4 regions of the Streptomyces sp. NPDC002742 genome follow, and region 1 is predicted to be linked to each of the others. Evidence: riboswitches for the same ligand, from Rfam matches in the RefSeq annotation. Region 1 holds a riboswitch; each other region holds the start of a gene.

Region 1 (7,049 bases):
CGGCTCGGTGCGGGTGAGCGGTACGTTCGTGCCCGCGTCGTACCAGCGGCTGTAGCAGGACCAGTCGGAGGAGCCGAGGCCCGAGCCCATGGACCAGTAGTTCTCGACGGTCCACTCACGCTGGTACATGACGCCGAAGCTGTCGCGCGTGAGCCCCGCGGACTCGTCGGCGGAACGGCTGTGGTCGGTGAAGATGAGCAGGCGGTGGCCGGCGGCGGTCAGCTCGGCGAGCTTCGGCCAGCCCTTGTCACGCACGCCGGTCAGGTCCGGACGGTAGAGGACGTCGGACAGACCGTTCACCCGGGCGAGTTCGGCGCGCAGGACGCCCGGGTCGACGTAGTCCTCCATGAACACGGTGACGAACTGGTCGGGGTGCTGCTTGAGGAAGTCGACCATGCGCTGGAGGTCGACCCAGAGCGCGACCGGCTTGCTGACGAGGGTGCAGCTGTCGTGGCAGAGGATGGCGCCGTCGGGGGTCTGGTGCAGGTCGAGCATGAACCCGCGGACGCCGTCGGTAAGTTGCCGGCTGATACCGCGGGTCTGATTGGGCACCAGGTTGACGAAGGGCGGGGCGAATCCGCCGTCCACGCCGTTGGCGTAGGCATTGTGGGCGGTGAGGAACGTGACCTGGTCCAGGGTGCGTTGGTCCTGCGGCGGCATGGGGCGGGTCGCGGGCTCGACCGGGGTGAGATACCAGGACGCGAGTCCTCCCGGCGGGCCGATCACCAGCTGGGCCGGGTAGTTGGCGCCGTTGGACCTGTCGGCGAGTGTCAAGTACCGGTCCGTTCCCGGGGCCTTGAGCGTGTACTGGTCGGCGCCGTTCGGGGCGACCTCCCACGAGGCGTCGGCGCTCGTACAGGCGACCGTCCGGGCCTGGTCGCCCGAGCGGCCCAGACAACTGCCCGCGGTGTCGGCGCTTTCGAGCACCGAAGAGGAGCCGTTCCGGCGCAGAGTCCACTGCTGGTGGTCCTCGTTGCCCCTGGGATTGTGCTGGACGACCGCGCCCGCGCTGTCGGCGGCGTTCAGTCCCGTGGTGGCGCTCTGGACGTAGTAGGCGCCCCCGACGGGGATCTCGGCGGCGCCGGCCGGAGCGGGAACGGCGAAAACGGTGCTCAGTACGGCGGTGGCGGCGAGCAGGGAGCGTCGGCTCGGTCTCATGGCACGTGATCCCTTCCTATGGGGACCATGAGCATGCCATGTTGCGGGGAGTCATCAGAGGCTCAGGCCAACGCGGTTTCGGCGCGCGGCCGTTCATCCTCGGGGCGAGGTCAGGCGGTGCCGTACGCGGTACCGGGGTGCTCGATCCGCGTGGCGAACGCGGCGATGTCGGCGACCACGCGTTCGGGCTGTTCCCAGTGGACGACATGGCCGGCGCCCTCGTAGGCGACGAAGGCCGCGCCGTGGACGGCGTCCAGGATGGTCTGCTGGTCCTCACGGGGCAGGAACTCGTCCTGTTCGCCCCAGATGACGAGGGTGGGCACCAGGATGCCCGCGAGGGTGCCACCGAGGTCGGCGTCGAGGAGACCGCGCGCGGTCTCCTTCCAGACGTACGCGGGGAGTTTGAGGTTCTCCTCCACCATCGTCTCGATGAAGCCCCGGGCGATCGGGCGGGTCGCCGTGCCCGCCAGGAAGTCCTCGACGAACGCGCGGGGCACGGGGTCGGAGAGATCTTCCAGGGACTTCCCCAGCGCGGCCGCCGCCGGCTTGTCCGCGAGGGTGCCGGGGACGCCGAGCAGAACCAGACCCGCGATGCGGTCGGGGTGACTGCCCGCGACGATCCGGGCCGGTACGCCGCCGCTGGACGCCCCGACCAGGATGGCGCGGGGGATGTCGACCGCGTCCAGGAAGGACACCAGGTCGGCGGCGAAGTCGTCGGGATCGTAGCCCTCCGCGGGCCGGTCGGCATCGCCGTGTCCGCGCTGCGTGGGCGCATAGCCGTGCAGGGACGCCGGCAGGCGCCTGAGAAGGGGCTCGAAGGACCACCAGGAGTCGGCCAGACCGTGCACGAGGACGACCGGTGTACCACTGGGGTAGCCGGCTTCGGCGTACGGGAGGGTGGGCCCTTCCCGCAGTTGCGCGGACTTCAGGGAGATCACGGTCACGGCACTCTGCCTCCTTCCGCCCGGCCACCGGGGTCCGGGAACCCTGGAACGGAGAGCGAGCGGCGATCACTTCCGACAGTACCGAGGGGCGACGCGCGGCGCCCCGCGAAAGGCCCGGTCGGGGCGCTCGGACGAAGCCGACTGTGCCGGCGGGCACTGGCCCGGGTGGGTGACTCCAGCACCGCGGACGGCCATCTCGGCCGTGCGCAGGGGCCGCCCTGCACAGGAGCCGCCCTACGCAGGGACCGCCGAGCACGACAGCCGTCGTGCTCGGGAGCCGTCCTGCTCGGGAGCCGTCGCGCACGGGAGCCGTCGTACCCACGACCTGGGGGATGGGGTTAATGTGTCCGTCGTAGTACCGGACACGGGGTGCCCCGTCCGAGGGCTGAGATCACACCCGTCGAACCTGAACCAGTTCGTACTGGCGGAGGGATGTCTTCCATGCCATTGGCGCATGTTTCCGACGGGCTGCCCGTCGACGGCCGGCCCGCCGTCTTCGACGGACGGATGCCCGCCGCTCCCGGCGACCTGCGGGTGGAGGGACACGGCATCGAGCCGGTCCCCGAGAACAACCGGTACGGCGGGGCCGGGCGCCTGTTCACGGTGTGGTTCGCTCCGAACCTGACGATGACGGGCGTGTTCACCGGCACCATCGGTATCGCGCTCGGTCTGGACTTCGCCACCGCGCTGGCGGCTGTCGTCCTCGGGACCGTGCTCGGCGCGCTGCCCACCGCCTACCTCAGCACCTGGGGCGGCCTCACCGGCACTGGCCAACTACCGCTCGCACGGCTCGCGTTCGGCCGCGCCGTGGTGCTGCCGGGGATGCTCCAGTGGCTGTCCTCGGTCGCCTGGGACGCGCTGATCGGCCTGTTCGGCGGGGACGCGCTGGCGCGGCTGTGCGGCTGGCCGTTCTGGCTCGGCGTGCTCGTGATGATGCTTGCCCAGGGGGCGCTCGGCGTCCTCGGCTACGAGGCCATCCACCGCCTGCAGATCGTGATGACGTTCGCGCTAGCCATCGCCTTCGCGGTGATCGCCTGGCGCATGCTCGACGGCGTCCACCCGGCCGCGACAGGGACGGCGACCGGCGCCGATCGCGCGGGCGCGTTCGTGCTCACCAGCACCATCGCGCTCAGCCTCTCGCTGTCCTGGGCGCCGTACGCCGGTGACTTCAGCCGCTATCTGCCGCGTACGACGTCCCGACCGCGGATGTTCTGGTGCACCCTGCTCGGCCTCGTCGCGTCCTTCGTCGCCGTGCAGGTCCTCGGGCTGTGGGGCGCGTCGGTGCTGACCGACCAGACGGCGGCGGGCGTGGACGCGCTGCTGGGCGGCGGGGCCGCGGGCGCGTTCGGGTTGCTGGCCGTGGCACTGGCGGCGGTGTGCAGCAACGCGATGAACGACTACAGCGGTTCACTCGCCCTGCAGACCCTGGGCGTGCGGATACCGCGCCCGGTGGCCGCCGCCCTGGCCGCCGGGCTCGGTTTCCCGCTGGTGCTGTGGATGCACGCCGCCGACACCACGGCCCGCTTCCAGAACGTGCTGCTGTTCGTGGGGTATTGGATCCCCGGGTTCGTCGCGATCGTCGTCGTCGACTGGATCGCCCGCGGGCGGGAGCGTGGGGGCGTCCCGTTCGACGTCGCCGCCGAGATCTCCCTTCCGCGCCCGGTATGGCCGTCACTGGTTGCCTTCGTCGCGGCGTTCGGCGCGGCCGTGCCGTTCATGGACACCGGCCTGTACGTCGGTCCGGTGGCCGAGGCGCTGCACGGCGCGGACCTCTCCTACTACGTGGCGTTCCTCGTCGCCCTCGCCCTCTACGCCCCGCTCCGGCTGCGCCGCCGCGCCTGAGGGCCCTTCGTCGCTCCGCCGGTCGAGGGCCCCACGCCCGAAGCCGTATCCGAGAGGAACAACTCCTGTGACCACGCCGCCCCGCGTCCTGACGATCGCCGGATCCGACTCCGGCGGTGGCGCCGGGATCCAGGCCGACCTGAAGACGATGCTCGCGCTGGGCGCCCACGGCATGAGCGTGCTCACCGCGGTGACCGCGCAGAACTCCGTCGGTGTGCAGGGTGCTTGGGAGCTGTCCGAGGAGGCTGTGCGCGCCCAGTACCGCAGCGTGGTCGACGACATCGGCGTACAGGCCGTGAAGACCGGGATGCTCTCGTCGCCCGGCCTGGTCACGACTGTCGCCGAGTTGCTGTCCGACGTGGGCGCCCCCGTCGTCGTGGACCCGGTGAGCGTCTCGAAGCACGGGGACCGGCTGTTGGCCGACGACGCGCTGGACGCCGTACGGACCCGGTTGCTGCCGCGGGCGACGGTGGCCACCCCGAACCTCGACGAGGTCGCGCAGCTCACCGGGGTGAAGGTGAAGGACGAGGAGGGCATGCGCGGGGCCGCCGACCGGCTGCTCGCGTTCGGTCCCCGTTGGGTGCTGGTGAAGGGGGGCCATCTGCCGGGTCAGGCCGTCGATCTGCTCACCGACGGAACGGCGGAGCACTGGTTGCGCGCGCCGCGGCACGACAACCGGCACACGCACGGCACCGGTTGCACGCTCGCCTCGGCGATCGCGGTGGGCCTGGCCGAGGGCCTTTCGGTACCGGAGGGGGTACGGCGGGCCAAGGCGTACGTGACCGCCGCGATAGAGGCCGGTTTCGCGCTCGGCGCCGGCATCGGGCCGGTGGACCACGGGTGGCGACAGCGCCGGAACGGCTGACCGCCGGACCGCCGGCCGGGGTTCCGGGGTTCCGGGGTTCCGGAATGCCGAAGTCCCGGAACCGCCGGGTCCGTCCGGGCCTTCCGGAGTACCCGCCTCCGCACGTCGTCCGGAGACCCTGGCACGCGATCCGGCGCACCACCTGCCCCGGAAGGTGAACACCTCACCCCCTGTCGTGCGTACTGATCGACACAGCGACAGTCGTCTGTTCGCCCGTCAGGTACGCGGGCAGGCAGATCCGGATCCAAGGAGCACACCATGAAGGCGACCGCGCAGATCGGCGTCACAGGGCTCGCGGTGATGGGCCGCAACCTGGCCCGCAACTTCGCCCGGAACGGCTACACCGTCGCCGTCCACAACCGCACCCCCGCACGCACCAAGGCACTGGTCGAGGAGTTCGGGCACGAGGGCGCCTTCGTGGCGGCCGAGTCGGCCGAGGAGTTCGTGGCCGCGCTGGAGCGCCCCCGCCGCCTGATGATCATGGTGCAGGCAGGTGCGGCCACCGACGCCGTCATAGAGGAGTTCGCCCCGCTCCTCGAAACCGGCGACATGATCATCGACGGCGGCAACGCCCACTTCACCGACACCCGGCGTCGTGAACAGTCGCTGCGCGAACGGGGCATCCACTTCGTCGGCGCGGGTGTGTCCGGCGGCGAGGAGGGCGCCCTGCACGGGCCGAGCATCATGCCCGGCGGCTCCCCGGAGTCGTACGCCTCTCTCGGCCCGATGTTCGAGTCGATCAGCGCCAAGGTGGACGGCGAGCCCTGTGCCACGCACATCGGCACGGACGGCGCCGGACACTTCGTCAAGATGGTGCACAACGGCATCGAGTACGCCGACATGCAGCTCATCGGCGAGGCCTACGACCTGCTCCGCCGCGTCGGCGGCTACACGCCGCCGCAGATCGCGGAGATCTTCCGGCGCTGGAACAAGGGCCGCCTCGACTCCTACCTGATCGAGATCACCGCCGAGGTCCTCGCGCACACCGACGCCTCCACCGGGGAACCGTTCGTGGACGTCGTGGTCGACGCCGCGGGGCAGAAGGGCACCGGGCGCTGGACCGTGCAGACCGCCCTCGACCTCGGCTCGCCGGTCACCGCCATCGCGCAGGCGACCTTCGCCCGCGCCGCCTCCAGTCAGGGCGAACTGCGCGCCGCGTACCGCGGCCTGCCCGGCGGCACCCACTGGGACCTGTCGGGAACGGAGGCCGAGCGGTTCACCAGCCAGGTCGAACACGCCCTGTACGCATCGAAGTTGATCGCCTACGACCAGGGCTGGAAGATGATCCTGGACGCCGCCGCGGAGTACGGCTGGGACATCGACCTCGGCGAGGTGGCGAAGATCTGGCGCGGCGGCTGCATCGTCCGCGCGGCGTTCCTGGACCGTATCCGCGCCGCGTACGCCGTCGATCCGGGCCTGGTCAGCCTGCTCTCGGACGCGGGGTTCGCCACCGAGATCAAGGACGCCCAGGTCCCCTGGCGCGAGGTCATCTCCACGGCCACCCGCAGAGGCGTCCCGGTGCCCGCGTTCTCGGCCGCCCTGTCCTACTACGACACCCTGCGCGCCGACCGGCTGCCCGCCGCCCTCACCCAGGGCCAGCGCGACTTCTTCGGCGCCCACACCTACCGGCGCACCGACCGCGAGGGCAGCTTCCACACGCTGTGGGGCGAGACCACCCGCGATGAGACCGAGGTCCTGTGACCCCCTCCCGGTCCTGAGCCGGAGCGGAGCAGGCCGCGCGTCCGTGGCGACGGATGCGCGGCCTGCCGCGCGAAGACGCGGCAGGGCGCGTCGAGGGGCTCGGAGGCCTTCGTGACCGCCGAGCCGGGCGCCCCGGCCGCGGGCGTGACCATGGTGTCGAACGGGTTCGCGGGCAACCTGTCCGGCGGCCGGCGCCGCCGGTCCGCCGACCGGGTGATCACGTCACGGGTCGGCCCGCCAGGAGATCTCCGGGTCAGGAAGGCAGGTCCACCCCGTACAGAGTGCGGCCGCCGACGAGCTCCCGTCCGGTGACCAGTTCGGACGCGATGCGGATGAAGACGTCGTGGGGCGAGGCCACCCAGGAACGGGGTCCTGTCCGGGTGAGGCGATCATGCTCGGCGGGATCGCTCACCACCATCGCGCGCCCCGTCACGACGACGCTCCAGCCGGAGTGCGCGGCCGCGTCCACCGCGTCGGCCTCGAACGCCACCACCACTCCGTCGATGGAGCGGGCCAGTTCGGAGTCCGCCGCCGTCCGC
Region 2 (7,049 bases), on a different contig from region 1:
CTAGGAGAGGTAAGGACAGGGCGATGCGAGAGATCTTCAACGGTATGCCGTGGTGGGTGAAGTGGGTCGCGGTGCCGGTCATCGCCCTGGTGGTGTTCGGCACTCTGATAGCGAGCGTCGTCGGCTTCCTCATCGGCCTGCTCTTCAAGCTGCTCATCTTCGTCGCGCTGGTCGGCGGGCTGATCTACATCGTGCGGAAGTTCATGTCGAGTTCCTCCTCGCACAGCGACTGGTGAGGCGCGAGAGGGTGGGCGGGAGGTAACGGAAAAAGGGGAAAGGGAACCCAAGGTTCCCTCGGGCGGGGGAAGTTTTCCGGCGAGGCCGTATGCGAGCGGTGACTGGCGGTTAGAGTCCGGAACCCGCGGGGTCGACCCCGCGGGCAGCGCACAGCCCCCTCCCGTGTCTCCCCGCACGGGCGGTCCTCCTCGCGCTACGGAGTGCCCCTTGGCCATGGTTCACACCGCACCCGCACCATCAGTCGCTCCACCCTTCCGGCGATCGGGCACGCCCGCGGCGGCACGCGTTGCACCGCTCCAGCCGCGTACCTCGCCGGGGGAGCCGCCGCTTTCACGCACCTCGCCGGCCCCGCCCAGGGAGCCGGCGCCTCCTCGAACTCCGACGGTGGAGGCCCCCGCTCGGCGCATCTCGCCGACGGAAGGGCTCACCGGGGGCAGCAGGCCGTCGGTGACTCGCGGTTCGCCCTCCCCGGTCGCGGGGACGGCACGGCTCGCCCGCACCCCTCCCGCGGAGCCCGAGGCCGGTCCTCTGGACTCTCACCCGACCACCCTGATCGGCTCGGTCCAGCGGGCGATGCGTCTGCTGGAGGCCGTCGCCTCGCGTGAGCAGGGCGCGCCCGCCAAGCAGCTCGCCCGGGAGGCGGGACTCGCGTTGCCGACCGCGTACCACCTGCTGCGCACTCTGGTTCACGAGGGCTATCTGCGCCGTGACAGAGGGCTGTTCTTCCTCGGCGAGGCCGCTGAGCGGCTGAGCAGCAGCGGAGCCCAGCAGAAACGTCGCAGCACGGTGAGGGACACGCTCGCGCACTGGCGCGATGCGCTCGGCGCACCCGTGTACTACGCGGTCTACCGCGACGGCGAGATCGAGGTCATGTGTGTCGCCGACACCCCGGCGAACCCCGCGGTCAAGGAGTGGGCCGACTTCCGTGAGACCGGGCACGCCCACGCCATCGGCCAGTGTCTGCTGGCCCAGCTGGACGACGAGTCCCGGCGTGACCACCTCGACCGCTACCCGGTGCAGCCGATCACTCCTTACACGGTGCGTGACAAGGATCGGCTGCTGCGACGCCTGGAACGGACGGGGCGGATGGAACCGGTGACTGAGCGCCAGGAGTACGCGCTGGGCACGGTCTGTGCCGCGATCCCGGTCACCGCGGGCAGCTCGGCAGCGGCCGTGGCGCTTTCCCTCCCTTCCCACCAGGTCGACCGACTGCTGCCCGCGGCACGGAAGTTGCAGAGCGAAGTCGGCAGGCTGCTAGGAACACTCGCCATCTCTATCAGTATCTGAAAACTCACTCCTTGTAATGCGGCATGCACGTTGAGCAAGATTTCCAGCAGTGTCAGGGGGATGATTCCTGGCCAGGCGATGGCAAACGACGGGGTAGGCGATGCGCGAGTCGGTGCAGGCAGAGGTCATGATGAGCTTCCTCGTGTCCGAGGAGCTGTCCTTCCGCATTCCGGTCGAGCTGCGATACGAGACCGGTGATCCGTACGCCGTGCGGCTGACCTTCCACTTGCCCGGCGACGCGCCCGTGACCTGGGTGTTCGGGCGGGAGCTGCTGATCGACGGAGTCGGCAGGCCGTGCGGTGACGGCGATGTGCACATCGCTCCGGCCGACCCGGAGGCGTTCGGCGAGGTGCTGATCCGGCTTCAGGTCGGTGGGGACCACGCGCTGTTCCGGTCCGGGGCCGCGCCGCTCGTCGCGTTTCTCGACCGGACGGACAAGCTGGTGCCGCTCGGTCAGGAGCGCTCCCTCGCGGGTTTCGACACCTCCCTCGACGAGGCGCTCGACCGCATCCTCGCGGAGGAGCAGAGCGCGGGCTGAAGCCTCGGCAGTCCGGAGCGGAGTAACGCTTCCTCACAAGGGGCGTCCATGCAGGATGGTTTCAGCGCTTCCGGTGGACGGCTCAGTGCTTGCGGCGGCGTCCCTTCCCGCTCCGTGCCGGCGTCCTGGCGGCCGAGGGCTGAACGGGGACGGGTTCGGCCCCTTCACGGTCCGCGGCGACCACCAGGGCGGCCAGCGCGGTCGTCACCGGCACCGCTGCGACCAGACCGATCGATCCGACCAGGGTGCGCACGATCTCCTCAGCGACCAGTTCGCTGTTGGCGACGGTTCCTACGCTGCTCTGTGCGATCGAGAAGAGCAGCATCAGCGGCAGCGCGGCGCCCGCGTATGCCAGGACGAGCGTGTTGACGACCGACGCGATGTGGTCGCGGCCGATACGGATGCCCGCGCGGTACAGGCCACGCCGGCCCATCGTGGGATTCGCCTCGTGCAGTTCCCAGACCGCCGACGTCTGCGTCACCGTCACGTCGTCGAGGACGCCGAGCGAGCCGATGATGACTCCGGCCAGCAGCAGGCCGCTCATGTCGATGGACGGGTACAGACCGTGGATCAGGCCGGTGCTGTCGTCGGTGTTGCCGGTCAGTACGGCCCAGTCGATGAAGACCGAGCCCAGGAGACCGATCAGCACCAGTGAGAGAAGGGTGCCGACCACCGCCACGGATGTCCGGGCCGACAGACCATGACACATGTAGAGCGCGATCAGCATGATCGCGCTGGATCCGACAACGGCCACGAGCAGCGGGTTCGAACCCTGCAGGATCGCGGGCAGGATGAAGAAGTTCAGGATCATGAAACTGATGGCCAGGGCGACCAGCGCCATGACGCCGCGCATCCGACCGATCACCACGACCACCACGGCGAAGATCAGGGCGAGCAGCGCCAGGGGCAGCTTCCGGTTCGCGTCCGTGACCGAGTACTGGAGATCCTTGGGAGCCGAGGGCTCGTACGCGACGACGACCTTCTCGCTCTGATGCAACTGCCGTGACTGATCCGGCTGAACGATCTCGAAGAACGTACGGCCCTTGTCCTTGCCGGTGTCGATCCGGACCGTCGCCTTCTTGCATCTACCCGCTGCCTGCCGCTGAGCGGAGGATCCCTCGGCGGTGGAGGTGTCGCCCGTCGGGGTTTCCGCGGAGGCGTTCACGGACTTGCAGTCCACCTGGTCGATCCTGGTGACAGTCGCCTGCTGGGTCTGCCGGTCGAATCCGACACCGGTGCGCTGGTGGGAAGGCGCGCCGCCGGGCCACAGCACCACGAGACCCACCGCCACCGCGGCTGCGAAGGGGATGAGCACCGCGGCGATGACCTTGCGCAGATGCTTGGAGACCGGCGCGGCGGGACCGTGGCTGTGCGAGTGCCCGTGCCCGGCGCTCGGACCCTCCCCATGGCCACCGACGGGATCCGGCCCGTGTCCGCCGCCGGGACCGTGGTGATCACTGCCCGGTCCGGGACCAGGTCCACCACCCGGCCCGTGTCCATGACCATGCCCGTTGCCGGAGCCGTGCCCATGGCCGTCGTCGGAGCCCGGGCGCCGCGGCGGCTCGGGCGGCGGGAACGGGTGCTGCTGGGTGGTTGTCACCGCCCGATCATCGCAAGGACGGCAAGGGCCCTCTGTTCACCGCGCCAAATATGACGCTAGCGTGGAGGCACCTTTGCACACGCGGGAGCTCGGAGCACCGGGCTGAGAGGGCGCTGACCTCCGTCTTCGCGATGTTTCACATGAAACATCGACGAACGGAAGCCGCTGCGTCGACCGCTGAACCTGTTACCGGGTAATGCCGGCGTAGGGAGTAGGTCTCATGACCAACAAAGATGTACGCACGTCTGCCTCCAGTCAGACGGACGGGGCTTCGCCGCCGTCCCCGAACGGCGAGGCCGGGAAGTCCATCGGCTGGCACAAGGCGTACCTCGGGGGCACGCGTTCCGATCTGCGGGTGCCGGTTCGCCAGGTGCACCTCACCAACGGTCAGTCCGTGACTCTGTACGACACCTCCGGCCCGTACACCGATCCGACCGTCGACACCGAGGTGCGCAGGGGACTGGCTCCGCTGCGCGAGAGCTGGATCATCGCCCGCGGAGACACCGAGGAGTACGCGGGCCGTCCTGTCCGCCCCGAGGACGACGGGATCAAGCACACATCCCCGCGCGGGGGCTTGCGCAACCTCGACGCCGTTTTCCCCGGGAGGCCGCGCCAGCCGCGCCGGGGACGTGCCGGGCAGGCGGTCACCCAGCTCGCGTACGCGCGACGCGGCGAGATCACGCCCGAGATGGAGTTCGTGGCGATCCGCGAGAACGTCGACACCGAGGTCGTACGGGAGGAGATCGCCGCCGGCCGGGCGGTGCTGCCGGTGAACGTCAACCACCCGGAGATCGAGCCGATGATCATCGGCAAGCGGTTCCTGGTGAAGGTCAACGCCAACATCGGCAATTCCGCGGTCACTTCCTCCATCGAGGAGGAGGTCGAGAAGATGACCTGGGCGACCCGCTGGGGCGCCGACACGGTCATGGACCTGTCGACCGGACGCAACATCCACACCACGCGCGAATGGGTGCTGCGCAACTCCCCCGTCCCCATCGGTACGGTGCCGCTCTATCAGGCGCTGGAAAAGGTCGACGGCCGGGCCGAGGAGCTGACCTGGGAGATCTACAAGGACACGGTCATCGAGCAGGCCGAGCAGGGCGTGGACTACATGACGGTCCACGCGGGCGTTCGCCTGGCATACGTGCCGCTCACCGCCAACCGAAAGACCGGCATCGTCTCGCGTGGCGGCTCGATCATGGCGGCATGGTGCCTCGCGCACCACAAGGAGTCGTTCCTGTACGAGAACTTCGAGGAGCTCTGCGAGATCCTCGCCGCGTACGACGTCACCTACTCGCTCGGCGACGGTCTGCGGCCCGGCTCCATCGCGGACGCCAACGACGCAGCGCAATTCGCGGAGTTGAGGACGCTCGGGGAACTCAACACGATCGCGAAGCGTTTTCAGGTACAGACGATGATCGAAGGCCCGGGGCATGTCCCGATGCACAAGATCAAGGAGAACATCGACCTTCAGCAGGAGATCTGTGATGAAGCTCCGTTCTATACGCTCGGCCCGCTGACGACGGACGTCGCGCCGGCGTACGACCACATCACTTCCGGCATCGGTGCCGCGATGATCGCCTGGTGGGGCACGGCCATGCTCTGCTACGTCACGCCCAAGGAGCACTTGGGCCTGCCCGATCGTGACGACGTCAAGACCGGCGTCATCACCTACAAGATCGCCGCCCACGCAGCCGACCTCGCCAAGGGGCACCCAGGTGCACAGGATTGGGATGACGCGCTCTCCGACGCCCGCTTCGAGTTCCGGTGGGAGGACCAGTTCAACCTGGCTCTCGATCCGGACACGGCAAGGGAGTTCCACGACCAGACCCTGCCGGCCGAACCTGCCAAGACGGCCCACTTCTGCTCCATGTGCGGGCCGAAGTTCTGCTCGATGAAGATCAGCCAAAGCATCACGGAGCGGTTCGGTGGTGCGGCGACTGAGGGGGTATCAGCCGACGAGATCGCTGAGGGGATGCTCCAGAAATCCAAGGAGTTCGCCGAGGCGGGCAACCGCGTGTACCTGCCACTGGCCGACTGAGCCGCTCCACAGGGACGTGGTCCGGGGCGCACACCCGGACCACGTCCCTCGGCCGGTCATGGCGCGGTGTCCTGCGGGTACCAACGCAGTTCCACCGTGTTGCCGTCGGGGTCCTGGACGTAGACCGAGGTGGCGGTGCCCCGCGCGCCGAAGCGTTCCACGGGGCCCTGAATCACCGTGAACGAACCCGACGCGATGACCTCGTTCCAGTCCAGTGGTTCCACGGTGAGACAGATGTGGTCGACGTTGGACTCCCCGCGGGCATGGGCGACCAGGTCGATGATGGTTTCCGCGGTGATTCTCACCGACGGGAACGGGGCCTGGCCGCCCCGCCACTCGGCGACGCGTACGGGTGCCAGGCCGAGCAGTCCGGTGTAGAAGGCCAGGGACCGTTCGACGTCCTCGACGTTGAGCACCAGATGGTCGAACGCCTTGACACGCACGGTGGTCACTTCGTCTCCAGGGCGACGGCGAGGCGAAGCCACTCGCTGAACAGGGCGGGATCGACGTCGGCGGACCTGCTGAGCTTCACGGAGGCCATGTGGCGGGCTCCGGCGACCAGCCGGCCCGATGGATCGGCCACTTCCTGGCCACGCCAGAGGCCGAAGGTGACGTAGGACTTGTAGGCCTTGAGCAGGCAGATCGGGGTCTGACCCGGCTTGTCTCCGAGGCTCCAGGTGGGATGGCCGTGCCACAGCGCACCGGAGCCGTCTGGGAGGGCCGAGTCGATGACAGACCTGGTCCTCTCGCCGACGTCGCGCAGCGGGCCGTCGAGATCGTTCAGGTAGGAGGTGATGTCCGAGGAGTTCATGCGGGTCCCGTTCAGGAGGGGTGCGGTGGGTGGGTGGATGCGAGCTCCGATGTGCCTTTGTGTCTGTGCGCGACCGCATTGGGCCTGCCTGCCCGTGTCGCTGCGTTCGGACGTCTCGGCGGCCGTGTGCTCGGGTGTCCGTGGGACTCGTCGGCTCTTCTCCGAGGGCCGGGTGGACGTGTTCCAGGATCCGCCGCAGGGCAGGCGCCATCAAGGCGTGATCGTCATACAATCGTTGAGCCAGATTTAACGCTGGGGGTTTCATGCTGGAGCGACTGGAGGTCGAGGCCTTCCTGACGCTGACCGAGGAACTGCACTTCGGCCGGACCGCCGAGCGGTTGCTGATCACGACCGGGCGGGTCAGCCAGGTGATCAAGAAACTGGAACGCAGAGTCGGCGGCTCGCTGTTCGAACGTAACAGTCGTTCCGTCGTGCTCACCCCGATCGGCAGACAACTGGCGGACGATCTGACGCCGTTGGTCGCCGGGATGGAGGCGGCGCTGCGAAGGGCGGCCGACGCGAGTCGTGGGGTCAC
Region 3 (7,049 bases), on a different contig from region 1:
GACCCACTCGCCCATGGGGTCGCCGGGCGGGTCCCCGCGCACGGCGAGCATGTTGCGGATGCCGGCGTCCGCGTACTGCCCGATGATGTTGCGCAGTTCCGCGATGGAGTGGTTGACCGCGGTGAGGTGCGCTACCGGGGTGAGGGTCGTGTCGAGGACGATCTGCTCGGTCTCCTTGACCGTGCCGGCCCGCGTGGAGCCACCGGCTCCGTAGGTCACGGAGACGAAGTCGGGCGCCACGGCCTCGACCCGCCGCAGGGCGTTCCACAGGTTCCGCTCGCCCTTGGGGGTCTTCGGCGCCGAGAACTCGAAGGAAAAGGTCTGTTTGCCGGTCGCGAGCATGTCGCGCACGGTGCGTGCGCGATCAGTCCTGGTGGAAGCAGATCCGAGGGCCATACTCGCAGGTTAGCCAGAGGGCGTCGGCCCCCCAACCGAACCGCTGGCATTTGTCCGATCTGTCGATTTCTTGTCCACCCCTCGGACACGCGCGGACACGCACGGGCACCCCTGGACAGCCTTGGGCAGCGGCCCTGCCGCGAGGCTCCGTGCGGGCGGCCGCCGCGTCTACGCCCCGCGCAGCCGCTTCGCGAACTCCGCCGCCGCCGCGCCCGGGTCGTCCGCCTCGGTGATCGCCCGTACGACGACGACGCGGCGGGCGCCCGCTTCGAGCACCTCGTCGAGCCGGCCGAGGTCGATGCCGCCGATCGCGAACCAGGGGCGGTCCGTGCCGAGCGCGGCCGTGGCGCGGACCAGGTCCAGACCGGGTGCGTGCCGGCCGGGCTTGGTGGGGGTGGGCCAGCATGGGCCGGTGCAGAAGTAGTCCACGCCCTCCTGGACCGCGGCGGCCGCGGCCTCGTTCGCGGCGTGCGTGGAACGGCCGATGAGCACCTCGTCACCGAGGATCGCGCGGGCCGCGGGAACCGGGAGGTCCCCCTGGCCCAGGTGCAGTACGTCGGCGCGGACGGCGTGCGCCACGTCCGCCCGGTCGTTGACCGCGAGGAGCTTGCCGTGCCGGGCGCAGGCGTCCGCGAAGACCCGGAGGTGTTCCAGTTCCTCCCCCGCCTCCATGCCCTTGTCGCGCAGCTGCACGATGTCGACGCCGCCCGCCAGGACCGCGTCGAGGAACCCGGCGAGGTCGCCCTGCCGCCTGCGGGCGTCCGTGCACAGGTAGACGCGGGCGTCGGCGAGCCGGCCCTGTCTGGTCGTGGCGGCGTTCTCGGGCATTCGTGGATCCCCCGTTGGTCGGTGCGCGGGGAGTGCGGCGGCCGGGATGGTCCCGCCGCCGCGCTCCCCGTGCCGGACGGTCGCGTTCAGGTCAGACGGCGAGCGCCTGGGCGCGGCGCTTCACCTCCGTGCCGCGATTCTCGCTCAGAGCCTGCGCGGGGGTGCCGGGCAGGCTCGGGTCGGGGGTGAAGAGCCACTCGAGGGCCTCTTCGTCGGAGAAGCCGTCGTCCCTCAGGAGCGTCAGGGTGCCGGCCAGGCCCTTGACGACCTTCTGCTCGTCCGCGTCGATGAAGTCGGCGGGGACGTGCAGCGCGCGGTTCTCACCACGGCGTACGGCGATCAGCTGGCCGTCCTTGACCAGCTGCCGGACGCGCGTCACCTCGATGCCGAACTGTTCGGCAATATCGGGGAGGGTGAGCCAGGCGGGGACGAGAGCATCGATCTTTGCGTCAATCTCGGTCACGGGACAAGCCTGCCATCCCGGACCGACAGTCGGAAGCCAAGGGCGTCCGACCTGGGGTGACGGATCAGGCCGTGGCGCCCTTCAGCGGCCTCGACGGGTCCGCGAGCAGCTCCGGATCCATGAGGGCGCCCGCCTCGATGAGCCGGCGGCCCTGGGCGAGATCCCTCGGGCGGCCCACCGCCAGGAGGGCGACCAGACGGGTCTCGCGGAGCCAGCACACCGACCAGGAGGCACCCGAGGGGTCGCCGCGCCACGCCAGGGTGTCGTCGGGCGCGTGGTGGCCGACGTACTGCACGAAGCGGCCGAACTGCTCGGACCAGAAGTACGGCACGGGGTCGTAGGCGGCGGGCGCCTCTCCGACGATGTTCAGGGCGACCGTGCGGGGGCCCTGGAGGGCGTTGTCCCAGTGGTGGACGAGGAGCCGGTCCTCGTAGCGTCCCGACGGGAAGGAGGCGCAGTCGCCGACCGCGTAGACGTCCGGCAGGGAGGTGCGCAGGTGGTCGTCGGCGACGATCTCGCGGTGGGCGCCGAGTTCGATGCCGGAGCCGGCGATCCAGGCGGTCGCGGGCCGCGCCCCGATCCCGACCACGACGGCGCCCGCGGGCACCCGGGAGCCGTCGTCCAGGATCACCGCGCCCGGCTCGATGCGCTGCACGCGCGCGTGGGTGCGCAGCGTGGCCCCGCTGTCCGCGTACCAGGCGGCCATCGGGGCGGCCACCTCGGCGGGCAGGGCGCCGGCGAGCGGCCGGTCGGCGGCCTCGACGACGGTGACCGCGCAGCCCGCCTCGCGGGCGGCCGTGGCGAACTCGGCGCCGATCCAGCCCGCGCCGACCACCACGATGTCGTGCTGCCGGGTGAGAACGGGACGCAGCCGGTCGGCGTCGTCCAGGGTGCGCAGCAGATGCACTCCGGGCACGCCTTCGGCGCCGGGCAGCTGGATCGGTTCGGCGCCGGTGGCGACGACCAGGACGTCGTACGGGACGGGCCCCGCGGCCGTGTCCAGTTCGTGGTCGCCGGGGCGCACGCCGAGCGCCTCGCGGCCGAGCCACAGGTCGATGTCCAGTGCCTCGAAGTCGATGTCGAAGGCGGAGCCCTCGGCCTTGCCCAGCAGGACGGCCTTGGACAGCGGCGGCCGGTCGTACGGCTGATGCGGCTCAGCGCCGATCAGCGTGACGGTGCCCCTGAAACCCTGCTCGCGCAGGGCGACCGCGGTCTGCACCCCGGCCATGCCCGCGCCCACCACGACGACCCGCCGTGCCGTGGGCCCCTGCGACTGAGACCGTGCCTGCGTCTGCTCACTCACCTGATCACCATAGACACCTGACCGTTCGTCAGTCAGCGGACGTGCTCGGTGACCTGTTCCACACGGCTCGTCTCGCGCAGCTCTTCCACCACGCTCGTCCCCGCGCCCTTCCGCGACTCCCACGTCCAGGTCTCCTCCAGCCGCACGCGTCCGTCGGGCAGTTCCACGACGAGGGACACGCAGTGGCCCGAGGCGGTGGTCCCGTCGCGCTTGAGCTGTACGTACCGGAAGTCGAGGCGGTCGCCCTCACGGGTGCCCACGAGGTGCCCGCGGACGATGTCGCCGCCCGCGTAGTCGGCCCAGACCGTGCCGTCCCGCTCGTGGTAGGCGAACCGGGTGCGGGTGCCGACCTGGCCCGGCGCCTGGTCGGCGACGGGGGCGAGGACGAGGCCGTCGAGCGGTCGTGCCATGGGCGGAGGCTCCCTTACTGAGACGGAGCGGGGCGGGCTAGGGTGGCCAACGTAAAGCACTCGCGGGAGCCCGGACGCACCGGGCTGAGAGGGAGGCTGGGGCGGCCTCCGACCGTACGAACCTGATCCGGGTCATGCCGGCGAAGGGAGGGGCTGGACGCCCATGTCGCCCACGCGTTCGTCAGACGTCCTCGTCATCGGGGGCGGAATCATCGGTCTGGTGACGGCCTGGCGGGCCGCGCAACGCGGGTTCACCACCGCGCTCGTGGACCCGGAGCCGGGGGGCGGGGCCGCCCAGGTCGCGGCCGGAATGCTCGCCGCCGTCACGGAACTGCACTTCGGCGAGGAGACCCTGCTGGGTCTCAACCTCGCCTCCGCGCGCCGCTATCCGGACTTCGCCGCCGAACTGACCGAGGCGACCGGCCAGGATCTCGGATACCGCCGGTGCGGCACGCTGGCCGTCGCGCTGGACGCCGACGACCGCGCCCACCTGCGGGAACTGCACGCTCTGCAGGTCCGGTCGGGGCTGGAGTCGGAGTGGCTGAGCGGTCGTGAGTGCCGCCGCCTGGAGCCGATGCTCGCACCGGGCGTGCGCGGGGGTCTTCGGGTCGACGGTGACCACCAGATCGACCCGCGGCGCCTCGCGGCAGCCCTGGTCACGGCGTGCGAGCGGGCCGGAGTGGTCCTGCACCGGACCTGGGCGGAGCGCCTGGCGCTCGCGGGGGACCGGGCCGCGGGAGTGGTCACCACGGACGGCACCGAACTCACCGCGGGCCAGGTGGTGCTCGCCGGCGGCAGCCTCAGCGGGCGGCTGGCGGGCGTCCCCGACGACGCCCGGCCGCCGGTGCGCCCGGTCAAGGGGCAGGTGCTGCGATTGACCGTGCCCCAGCGGTACGCGCCCTTCCTCAACCGCACCGTGCGGGCCGTGGTGCGCGGCAGTCACGTCTACCTCGTGCCGCGCCGGAACGGCGAGCTCGTGGTCGGCGCGACCAGCGAGGAGCTGGGCTGGGACACCACCGTGACGGCGGGCGGCGTCTACGAGCTGCTGCGCGACGCCCACGAGCTGGTCCCCGGGATCACCGAGCTGCCGCTCACCGAGACCCGTGCCGGGCTGCGCCCCGGCTCCCCCGACAACGCGCCGCTGCTCGGTCCGACGGCACTGGACGGACTGCTGCTGGCCACCGGGCACTTCCGCAACGGCGTGCTCCTGACACCCGTCACCGGCGACGCGATGGCCCATGCCCTCGCCACCGGCGAACTCCCCGCCGAAGCCCGCCCCTTCACGCCCCTGCGCTTCGGCGCCACCGCCCTCACGGAGCAGCCCGCATGAACATCGTCGTCAACGGGGAGCGGCAGCGGATCGCCGCGGGAACCGCTCTCGACGCGCTCGTCGCGACGCTCACCCCGGCACCGGCCGGAGTGGCCGCCGCCCTGAACGAAACCGTCGTCCCGCGCGCGCAGTGGTCGTCCACCTCCCTCACCGAGGGCGACCGCGTGGAAGTCCTCACCGCCGTCCAAGGAGGCTGACCCATGGCCGACGATCCCTTCGTCCTCGGTGGTACGGCCTACGCTTCCCGGCTGATCATGGGGACGGGCGGTGCGCCCAGCCTCGACGTGCTGGAGCGCTCCCTGGTGGCGTCCGGCACGGAGCTGACGACGGTCGCGATGCGGCGCGTGGACGCGTCCGTGCACGGCTCGGTCCTGTCGGTGCTCGACCGGCTGGGCATCCGCGTCCTGCCGAACACGGCCGGCTGCTACACCGCCGGTGAGGCCGTGCTGACCGCCCGGCTGGCGCGCGAGGCGCTGGGCACCGACCTGGTCAAACTGGAGGTCATCGCCGACGAGCGCACCCTCCTGCCCGACCCGATCGAACTGCTCGACGCGGCGGAGACGCTGGTCGACGACGGCTTCACCGTGCTGCCGTACACGAACGACGACCCGGTGCTGGCGCGCAAGCTGGAGGATGTCGGCTGCGCGGCGATCATGCCGCTCGGCTCACCCATCGGGTCCGGGCTCGGGATCCGCAACCCGCACAACTTCCAGCTGATCGTCGAGCACGCGCGCGTGCCGGTGATCCTGGACGCGGGGGCGGGTACGGCGTCGGACGCGGCGCTCGCGATGGAGCTGGGGTGTGCGGGGGTCATGCTCGCCTCGGCGGTGACGCGGGCGCAGGAGCCCGTGCTGATGGCGGAGGCCATGCGGCACGCCGTGGAGGCGGGGCGCCTGGCGCGGCGGGCGGGGCGCATCCCCCGGCGGCACTTCGCCCACGCGTCCTCTCCCGTGGAGGGCACGGCGGCGCTGGACCCGGAACGCCCGGCGTTCTGATCAGCTGCCGACGTACCGCCGGAACGTCGGTTTCCGGCCGGACGGGCGCGGCGGGCCCCCCGCGGGGGCGGGCGCCGCGGGTGCGTGGTGTCCGCGCGCTCCCGAGTGCGCCCCTTGCGACGTGCGTCTGGTGTCATGCGCGGACCGCGCGGTGGTGAACGCGGCGGCCGGTCGTGGACGGGTTCCGTGACGGCGCAGGTTGTCGCGTTGTGGCCTTGCGGTGGCGAACGGGACCTGATCGGACATCTGCGCGATGAACGGACCTTCGTGCGTGCGATGTGCGTCACAGCTCGGCTGCAGTCGGGCCCCGGTATCCGCCGAACGGGGCGTCGTGACGGTGGCGGCTCGTAGACTCACCTGCGTGGATACGACCCTTCAGGACCCCCTTGTCGGACACGTGCTCGACGGCCGTTACCGCGTCGACGCACGGATCGCGGTGGGCGGGATGGCCACGGTCTACAGGGCCCTGGACACCCGCCTCGACCGCGTGCTCGCCCTCAAGGTGATGCACCCGACGCTGGCCGCCGACGGTTCCTTCGTCGAGCGGTTCATCCGCGAGGCCAAGTCGGTGGCACGGCTGGCGCACCCCAACGTGGTGCAGGTCTTCGACCAGGGTGCGGACGGGTCGTACGTCTATCTGGCCATGGAGTACATCGCAGGGTGCACCCTGCGGGACGTGCTGCGCGAGCGCGGCGCCCTGCAGCCCCGGGCCGCTCTCGACATCCTGGAGCCGGTGCTCGCCGCGCTCGGTGCCGCGCACCGCGCCGGCTTCGTGCACCGCGACATGAAGCCGGAGAACGTCCTGATCGGGGACGACGGCCGGGTCAAGGTCGCGGACTTCGGCCTCGTCCGCGCCGTGGACACGGTGACCAGCACGACGGGCGCCGTCCTCGGCACCGTGTCGTACCTCGCCCCCGAGCAGATCGAGCACGGCACCTCCGACACCCGGGTCGACGTCTACGCCTGCGGAGTCGTCCTCTACGAGATGCTCACCGGCGCCAAGCCGTACACCGCGGACTCCCCCGCACAGGTCCTCTACCAGCACCTTCACGCCGACGTGCCACCACCGTCGGCCGTCGTGCCGGGCATGGCGTACTCACTGGACGAGCTGGTCACCGCGGCGACCGCACGCAATCCCGAGGTCCGCCCGGCCGACGCCGTGGCGCTGCTCGGCCAGGTCCTCGAAGCGCGCGCCGGCCTCACCGCCGAGCAGCTCGACGCGGTGCCGCCCGGTGCCCTGTCGGTGGGCCACGACAACGCCGACGACCGTACGAGCGTGATCCCGCGCTCGCTGTCCGTACCCCGTCCGCTGCCCGTGAACGAC
Region 4 (7,049 bases), on a different contig from region 1:
CGTCACCGGCCAGCAGGACGGCAAGGCCTCCGTTGCCATCACGCTCACGGAGGACTGGGTTCCCGGGGGCGAGTACCGGGCCCACATCGATGTCCCGACCCGCGTCAACGCGGACAAGGATGTCAAGTCGGTGCCCTCCGAGGCCTGCGCCCCGAAGTCGGAGTCGCCGTCCCCCTCGGCGAGCCCGAAGCCGTCGGAGGCCCCCTCCTCGGAGGCTCCCTCGAACTCGGCCAGTCCCTCCGACTCGGAGAGCAGCGCCGCTCCGGCCACCCCGGGCGACAACCAGCCGTCCGCTGCCGCCGGTGAGTCCAACCTCGCCGAGACCGGTGCGAACTCCAACACCCCGATGATCGCCGGCATCGCCGCCGCGTTCGTCATCGTCGGTGGCGGAGCGGTCTTCTTCGGCATGCGCCGCCGCGGCGCCTCGAAGGCCTGACCCGCGTCCTGAACGACCGTGTGGCCCGCCCCCGTCGAGGGGGCGGGCCACACGGCTGTCCGGGCGGGTCCCTCGCTCGGCCGCCCCGATTCCCGGGAGCCCCGGCGGCGCCTACGCCCCGAGGAGGACGATCTCTTCGGCGTCGAACTCCACCCCGACCACGTCCCCGGGTTCCGGCGCGTCCCGCAGCGCGCACGCGGCCTCCAGCCGGGGCGCGCCCTCCGGCTGAAGCTGTACGGCGACGTGTGTGCCCCGGAAGGTGCGTGCGGCGACCGTGCAGCGCAGCCCGTCGTCCGCGGCCACGAGCCGTACACCGGCGGGCCGTACGAGGAGCGTGCCGGGCCCCTGGGCGGCGCCCTCGGGTACCGGGACCTTGCCCCAGGGGGTGTCGGCGGCCGTCGCGCCCACCGTCGCCCCGACCACGTTGTCGAAGCCGAGGAAGCGGGCCACGAACGCGTCCGCGGGACGCTGCCAGACCTCAAGTGGCGTACCGGACTGGGCGATCCGCCCGTCGCGCATGACCACGACCCGGTCCGCGAGCGCGAAGGCCTCGCCCTGGTCGTGGGTGACGGCGAGCACGGTCGTACCCAACTCGCCGAAGAGGTCGCGCAGTTCGACGACCAGCCGTTCGCGCAGTGAGCGGTCGAGCTGGCCGAGCGGTTCGTCGAGCATCAGCAGCCGGGGGCGCGGCGCGAGGGCGCGGGCCAGTGCCACCCGCTGCTGCTCGCCGCCGGAGAGCGAGGCGACGGCACGGTCCCGCGCTCCGGGCAGACCGACGAGGTCGAGCAACTCCGCCACCCGGGACGCCTGTCCGCTCCTCGACGTGCCGTGCATCCGCAGCCCGAAGGCCACGTTGCCGCCCACGTCCCGCTGCGGGAAGAGCTGATGGTCCTGGAACATCAGGCCGACGCCCCGCTTGTGCGCTGGAACGGCCGCCTGGTCCCGGCCGTCCAGCACCACACGGCCCCCGTCCAGCGGCTGGAGTCCGGCCACCGCCCGCAGCAGCGTGGACTTGCCGCTGCCGCTCGGCCCGAGCACGCACACGATCTCGTGCTCGGCGACATCGAGGTCGACGGCGTCGAGCACTGCCCGGCCGCCGAAGCGTACGGTCGCGCCCCGCAGGCTCAACAGCATCTAGAACTCCCCGGTCCGGTCGGTCCGTACCCGCTCCAGCAGCAAGAGCGCCACCGCGCACACCACCATCAGAATCGTCGAAAGGGCCATGGCCTGGCCGTAGTTGAGATCGCCCGCGCGCCCGAGCAGCCGGGCAACGGCGACCGGCAGCGTCGGGTTGTCGGGCCGTGCGACGAAGACGGTCGCCCCGAACTCCCCGAGGGAGACGGCGAAGGCGAACCCGGCCGCGATCAGCAGCGCCCGCCGCACCATCGGCAGATCGACCTCGCGCCACACCCGCCACGGCGACGCCCCGAGCACGGCAGCGGCCTCCCGCAGCCGCCCGTCCACCGCCCGCAGCACGGGCAGCATCGTCCGTACGACGAAGGGGACACCCACCAGCGCCTGCGCCAGCGGCACCAGGATCCAGCTGGCACGCAGATCCAGCGGCGGCTCGTCCAGGGCGATCAGGAACCCGAAACCCACGGTCACCGCCGAGACGCCGAGCGGCAGCATCAGCAGCGCGTCGAAGCCCCGCATGAGACGGCCGGCGCGCCGGGTGAGGGCCGCGGCGGCCAGACCGCCGATCAGTACGGCGATGGCGGTGGCGGCGAGCGCGTACTCCAGCGAGTTGCCGACCGCCTCGATCGGGGCGACGAGGAAGACACCTCCGTCGTCGTGGGTCAGCGCCCGGTAGTAGCTGAATCCCGGTGCGCCGAGGGACCGCTGGACGAGGACCGCGAGCGGCAGCACGAGGAGGACCGCGATGCTCGCCAGCACGCCCGCGAGGAGCCCCCACTGCCCGGCCCCGCGCGGCCTGCGCGCCGTCGTCTCCGGGGCCACCAGACGCAGCGCGGTCTCCCGGCGGCGTACGGTCGCCGCGTGCACGGCGAGGATCGCCCCCACCGCCACGAACTGGACGATCGTGAGCACCGCCGCCGTCGCGAGATCGAAGATCTCGGAGGTCTGCCGGTAGATCTCGACCTCGAGGGTCGAGAAGGTGGGGCCGCCGAGGATCTGCACCACACCGAACGAGGTGAAGGTGAAGAGGAAGACCATGAGTGCGGCGGCGGCCACGGCCGGCCCGAGCGCCGGCAGCGTCACCCTGCGCCAGGCCGCGAAGCGGGAGGCGCCGAGCACGCGGGCGGCCTCTTCCTGGCGCGGGTCGAGCTGCGACCAGAGCCCGCCGACGGTCCGTACGACGACCGCGTAGTTGAAGAAGACATGCGCCAGCAGGATCGCCCACACCGTGGTGTCCAGGCGTACGCCCCACAGCTCGTCGAGCAGCCCGCCCCGGCCGACCAGCGCGAGGAACGCCGTGCCGACGACCACGGTCGGCAGCACGAAGGGCACCGTGACCACGGCCCGGAGTATCTGCTTGCCCCTGAAATCGAAGCGCGCGAAGACGTACGCGCCGGGGAGCGCCACCAGGAGCGTGAGCGCCGTCGAGGCGAGCGCCTGCCAGGTGGTGAACCACAGCACGTGCCGGATGTCCGGCCGGGTCGCCACGTCCCAGATCCGGCCGAGCTGCCATCCGCCGTCCCCGTGGAGCCCGCGCGAGACGATCGCGGCCACGGGGTAGGCGAAGAAGACCGCGAAGAACGCGACGGGCAGGGCCATCAGCGCGAACCGCGTCACGCCCTGCCCGCGCGCCTTTCCCGAAGCCTTGCCGTCCTCGCCGGTCCCGCCGCCCTCGCCGACCCCGTCGGCCCGGTCCGCGCCGTCCGCGCCGTCGGCTACTTCAGTACGAGCGAGGTCCACGACTTGACCCACTGGTCGCGATCGGCGGCGATCTTCGCGGGCGCCAGGATCTCGGGATCCTTGGCCTGCGGACCGAACCGGGTGAACTCCGCCGGCACCCGCGCCCCCTCACGCACCGGGTAGACGAACATGTTGAGCGGCATGTCCTCCTGGAACTCCTTGGTCAGCAGGAAGTCCAGGAACGCCTTGCCGCCCTTGGCGTTCTTGGCGTGGCTGAGCAGACCCGCGTACTCCACCTGCCGGAAGCAGGTGCCGGCCGCGACCCCGGTCGGGGCGGTGGTGGGCTTCGGCTTGGCGTAGATGACCTCGGCGGGTGGCGACGAGGCGTACGAGACGACGAGCGGGCGGTCGGCCTTGGCCTTCTTGCCGCCGGCGGAACCGGAGAACTCGTCGTTGTACGCCTGCTCCCAGCCGTCCACGACCTTCACCCCGTTGGCCTTGAGCTTCTTCCAGTAGCCCTGCCAGTTGTCGTCGCCGTAGTGCGCGGCGGACCCGAGCAGGAAACCGAGGCCGGGCGAGGACGTGGCGGCGTTCTCGGTCACGAGGAGATTCTTGTACGCGGGCTTGACCAGGTCGTCGAAGGACTGCGGCGGCGCCAGCTTGTGCTCGCTGAAGTAGGCCTTGTCGTAGTTGACGCAGATGTCGCCCGTGTCGATGGGGGTGACCCGGTGCTTGTCCTGGTCGGTCCGGTACTCGGGCATGACCAGGTCCGCGCCCTTGGCCGCGTACGGCTGGAACAGCCCGTTGTCGAGCGCGCGGGAGAGCAGGGTGTTGTCGACGCCGAAGAAGACGTCGCCCTGCGGGTTGTCCTTGGTCAGGATCGCCTTGTTGACGGCCTGCCCGGCGTCGCCGTCCATGAGGACGCGGACCTTGTAGCCGGACCGCTTCTCGAAGTCCTTGAGCACGCTCTTCGACACGAGCCACGAGTCGTGGCTGACGAGCGTGATCGTCTTCGAGTCGCCCGAGCCGGCGGTGTCGGACGAGCCGCACGCGGACAGCGCGGGCAGCGCGACGAGACCGAGCCCGACGGCCAAGGCCGCGAACCGCCTGCCGGCGCTGGTGGTGGTGCTCACTGATTCCTCCTGGGTGACCAGGAAGAGACGCGGCCCCGCCCGGGACCTCTGACGGTTCCCGGGCAGGGCGCAACAGCTTGAGTAATGACCGAACTTCCTACCCAGAATGACCTGGGCAAGGTTCAGAGGGTCTGCGGTCTGTCCCGCACTCTCAGCGCTGTGGCGCTCCCCTGTCGGAATATGAAGATGTCGGAATATGAAGGCGTACTGACCCGACTCAGACTACCGCTCGGTCGCGGCGAGCTGACCACACGCTCCGTCGATCTCCTGGCCCCGGGTGTCCCGGACGGTCACCGGCACGCCATGGGCCGCGATGGCCTCGACGAAGGCCTTCTCGTCCTCGGGCCGCGAGGCGGTCCACTTCGAGCCCGGGGTCGGGTTCAGCGGGATGAGGTTGACATGCACGGGCTTGCCCTTGAGCATCCGCCCGAGCCGGTCACCACGCCACGCCTGGTCGTTGATGTCCCGGATCAGGGCGTACTCGATCGACAGGCGCCGCCCGGACTTCGCCGCGTACTCCCACCCGGCGTCCAGCACCTCGCGCACCTTCCACCGCGTGTTCACGGGTACGAGGGTGTCGCGCAGCTCGTCGTCGGGAGCGTGCAGGGAGATCGCGAGCCGGCACTTGAAGCCCTCGTCGGAGAACCGGTTGATGGCGGGGACCAGCCCGACCGTCGACACGGTGATACCGCGCTGCGAGAGCCCGAGCCCGTCCGGCTCGGAGTCGGTGAGGGCCCGGATCGCCCCGACCACCCGCTTGTAGTTGGCGAGCGGCTCGCCCATCCCCATGAAGACGATGTTGCTCAGCCGCGCCGGACCGCCGGGGATCTCGCCGTCGCGGAGCGCCCGCATACCGTCGACGATCTGGTGCACGATCTCGCCGGTCGACAGGTTCCGGTCGAGGCCGGCCTGTCCGGTGGCGCAGAAGGGGCAGTTCATCCCGCAGCCCGCCTGCGAGCTGATGCACATGGTCACCCGGTCCGGGTAGCGCATCAGCACGGACTCGACGAGCGTGCCGTCGAAGAGCCGCCACAGGGTCTTGCGGGTGGTGTCCTGGTCGGTCGACAGATGCCGTACGACCGTCATCAGCTCGGGAAGCAGTGCCTCCTGGAGCTTGCCGCGCGAGGCGGCCGGGATGTCCGTCCACTCGGCGGGGTCGTGCGCGTACCGGGCGAAGTAGTGCTGCGAGAGCTGCTTGGCACGAAACGGCTTCTCACCGATCGCGGCAACAGCCTCTTTGCGCTCGGCAGGCGTGAGATCGGCAAGGTGCCGCGGCGGCTTCTTGGCTCCGCGCGGCGCTACAAAGGTGAGTTCTCCGGGCTTAGGCATGGCTGTACCAGTGTCGCAGATCGAATGGTGTGACCTGGGGCCCGAACGGTGGGGTGGTGGCCGTCGCTCCCCCGGGTCCGTCCTCGGGCCGCCGCGGGACGGCCCGAGGGCGCCCATGAACGCCCTGGGGGACACCCGCGAACGGCCTACCGGCCACGAGCCGGCCCACTGCGAGCCCCGCGGGGACCCGGGGCCCGGTGGACCCGGCAATCCCGGCCGGCCCCGCGGACCCGCAATCCCGGCCGGCCCGGCAGACCCGGGACCCGGGTTCCGAAGTCCGGCCGGCCCCGGAACCCGGCCCGAGCACCCTCGGTCTCGGTCAGGCGAACTGGCCGGGACGGTAGCTGCCCGCCGGCTGCTGGACGATCACGTTTCCGCGGTTGAAGGCGTTGATGATCGAGATGCAGCACACCAGGGCGGCGAGTTGCTCCTCGTCGTAGTACTTGGCGGCGTTCGCCCAGCACTCGTCCGTGACACCGCCGGCCGCGTCGGCGATCCGCGTGCCCTGCTCCGTCAGCTCCAGGGCGGCCCGCTCGGCGTCGGTGAACACCGTCGCCTCGCGCCAGGCCGCGACCAGGTTGAGGCGCACCGAGGTCTCCCCCGCGGCGGTGGCGTCCTTGGTGTGCATGTCGGTGCAGAAACCGCAGCCGTTGATCTGGCTGGCGCGCAGCTTCACCAGCTCCTGCGTCGCGGCCGGCAGGGTGGAGTCCTCCAGCGCCCTGCCGGCCGCGACGATGTGCTTCGTGAACTTGGCCGCGACCGGGCTGGCGAAGAGGTTCAACCGAGCTTCCATGGTGGGCTCCTGTGTCGTCGTTCGTGGTTACACCCCTTCGACGGAACAGCTCCGCACGATGTGACACGGCTCCATGTGACCTGCGTCTCCCACCACGAGCTCAGGGTTCGCCGTCACAGGACGACAGGCGGGATGCTGCGGTGGAGTCGCACCAAGGCCTAGAATCGAATATGTGTACGAAAAAGCGTCCCGCCTGGAGTACCTGCGCAGTGTCCGCGCCTGGCTGCTCCGGCAACTGCGCCGCACCGACGACACCATCGCCGAGCTGGAGCGCCAGGAGGTCGCCGCCACTCGCGCGGCCCGCACGTCGCCCCCGCCGCCGCGCGATGGAAGGTCGCGACGCGACGGACAGGCGGCGCCAAGGCCACTCCCGACGCCGTCCACACGGGCGACTGCGGGATGGCCGGGAAGAACACGAAGCCACTCGCACGTGAGCAGGCACTCCGGGCGATCACCGAAGACGGCGTCACGGCATGCCCGTACTGCCGCCCCGACACGGATCTGGGTGCCCTGTGGACCACGAACACGCGCAGCCGAGCGACGA

Evidence for each region. A riboswitch is a leader RNA that binds a small molecule or an ion and turns the genes downstream of it on or off. The one in region 1 is predicted to bind thiamine pyrophosphate.
Region 2: another riboswitch for thiamine pyrophosphate. It lies ahead of thiC (phosphomethylpyrimidine synthase ThiC); the one in region 1 lies ahead of ACFYW8_RS04955 (purine-cytosine permease family protein).
Region 3: another riboswitch for thiamine pyrophosphate. It lies ahead of thiO (glycine oxidase ThiO); the one in region 1 lies ahead of ACFYW8_RS04955 (purine-cytosine permease family protein).
Region 4: another riboswitch for thiamine pyrophosphate. It lies ahead of ACFYW8_RS27660 (thiamine ABC transporter substrate binding subunit); the one in region 1 lies ahead of ACFYW8_RS04955 (purine-cytosine permease family protein).

The regions. Positions count from the first base shown of each region.
Region 1 is NZ_JBIAQF010000002.1:482,731-489,779, reverse strand. It holds gene ACFYW8_RS04965 (phospholipase) at 1-1,158, opposite strand, end outside; gene ACFYW8_RS04960 (alpha/beta fold hydrolase) at 1,269-2,102, opposite strand; TPP riboswitch at 2,458-2,552, shown strand; gene ACFYW8_RS04955 (purine-cytosine permease family protein) at 2,544-3,944, shown strand; gene thiD (bifunctional hydroxymethylpyrimidine kinase/phosphomethylpyrimidine kinase) at 4,012-4,809, shown strand; gene gndA (NADP-dependent phosphogluconate dehydrogenase) at 5,068-6,510, shown strand; gene ACFYW8_RS04940 (pyridoxamine 5'-phosphate oxidase family protein) at 6,764-7,049, opposite strand, start outside.
Region 2 is NZ_JBIAQF010000006.1:202,962-210,010, reverse strand. It holds gene ACFYW8_RS12610 (DUF5326 family protein) at 24-236, shown strand; gene ACFYW8_RS12605 (IclR family transcriptional regulator) at 787-1,524, shown strand; gene ACFYW8_RS12600 (SsgA family sporulation/cell division regulator) at 1,625-2,062, shown strand; gene ACFYW8_RS12595 (YibE/F family protein) at 2,145-3,662, opposite strand; TPP riboswitch at 3,734-3,890, shown strand; gene thiC (phosphomethylpyrimidine synthase ThiC) at 3,883-5,703, shown strand; gene ACFYW8_RS12585 (VOC family protein) at 5,760-6,146, opposite strand; gene ACFYW8_RS12580 (DUF1801 domain-containing protein) at 6,152-6,514, opposite strand; gene ACFYW8_RS12575 (LysR family transcriptional regulator) at 6,778-7,049, shown strand, end outside.
Region 3 is NZ_JBIAQF010000008.1:306,784-313,832, forward strand. It holds gene metF (methylenetetrahydrofolate reductase [NAD(P)H]) at 1-396, opposite strand, end outside; gene thiE (thiamine phosphate synthase) at 565-1,224, opposite strand; gene ACFYW8_RS17100 (Rv2175c family DNA-binding protein) at 1,316-1,687, opposite strand; gene ACFYW8_RS17105 (NAD(P)/FAD-dependent oxidoreductase) at 1,752-2,990, opposite strand; gene ACFYW8_RS17110 (hypothetical protein) at 3,023-3,400, opposite strand; TPP riboswitch at 3,453-3,566, shown strand; gene thiO (glycine oxidase ThiO) at 3,564-4,730, shown strand; gene thiS (sulfur carrier protein ThiS) at 4,727-4,927, shown strand; gene ACFYW8_RS17125 (thiazole synthase) at 4,931-5,725, shown strand; gene pknB (Stk1 family PASTA domain-containing Ser/Thr kinase) at 6,087-7,049, shown strand, end outside.
Region 4 is NZ_JBIAQF010000016.1:96,427-103,475, reverse strand. It holds gene ACFYW8_RS27675 (LAETG motif-containing sortase-dependent surface protein) at 1-436, shown strand, start outside; gene ACFYW8_RS27670 (ABC transporter ATP-binding protein) at 548-1,570, opposite strand; gene ACFYW8_RS27665 (ABC transporter permease) at 1,571-3,310, opposite strand; gene ACFYW8_RS27660 (thiamine ABC transporter substrate binding subunit) at 3,286-4,383, opposite strand; TPP riboswitch at 4,460-4,565, opposite strand; gene rlmN (23S rRNA (adenine(2503)-C(2))-methyltransferase RlmN) at 4,606-5,712, opposite strand; gene ACFYW8_RS27650 (carboxymuconolactone decarboxylase family protein) at 6,032-6,505, opposite strand; partial or broken gene ACFYW8_RS27645 (DUF6233 domain-containing protein) at 6,674-7,000, shown strand; gene ACFYW8_RS27640 (hypothetical protein) at 7,018-7,049, shown strand, end outside.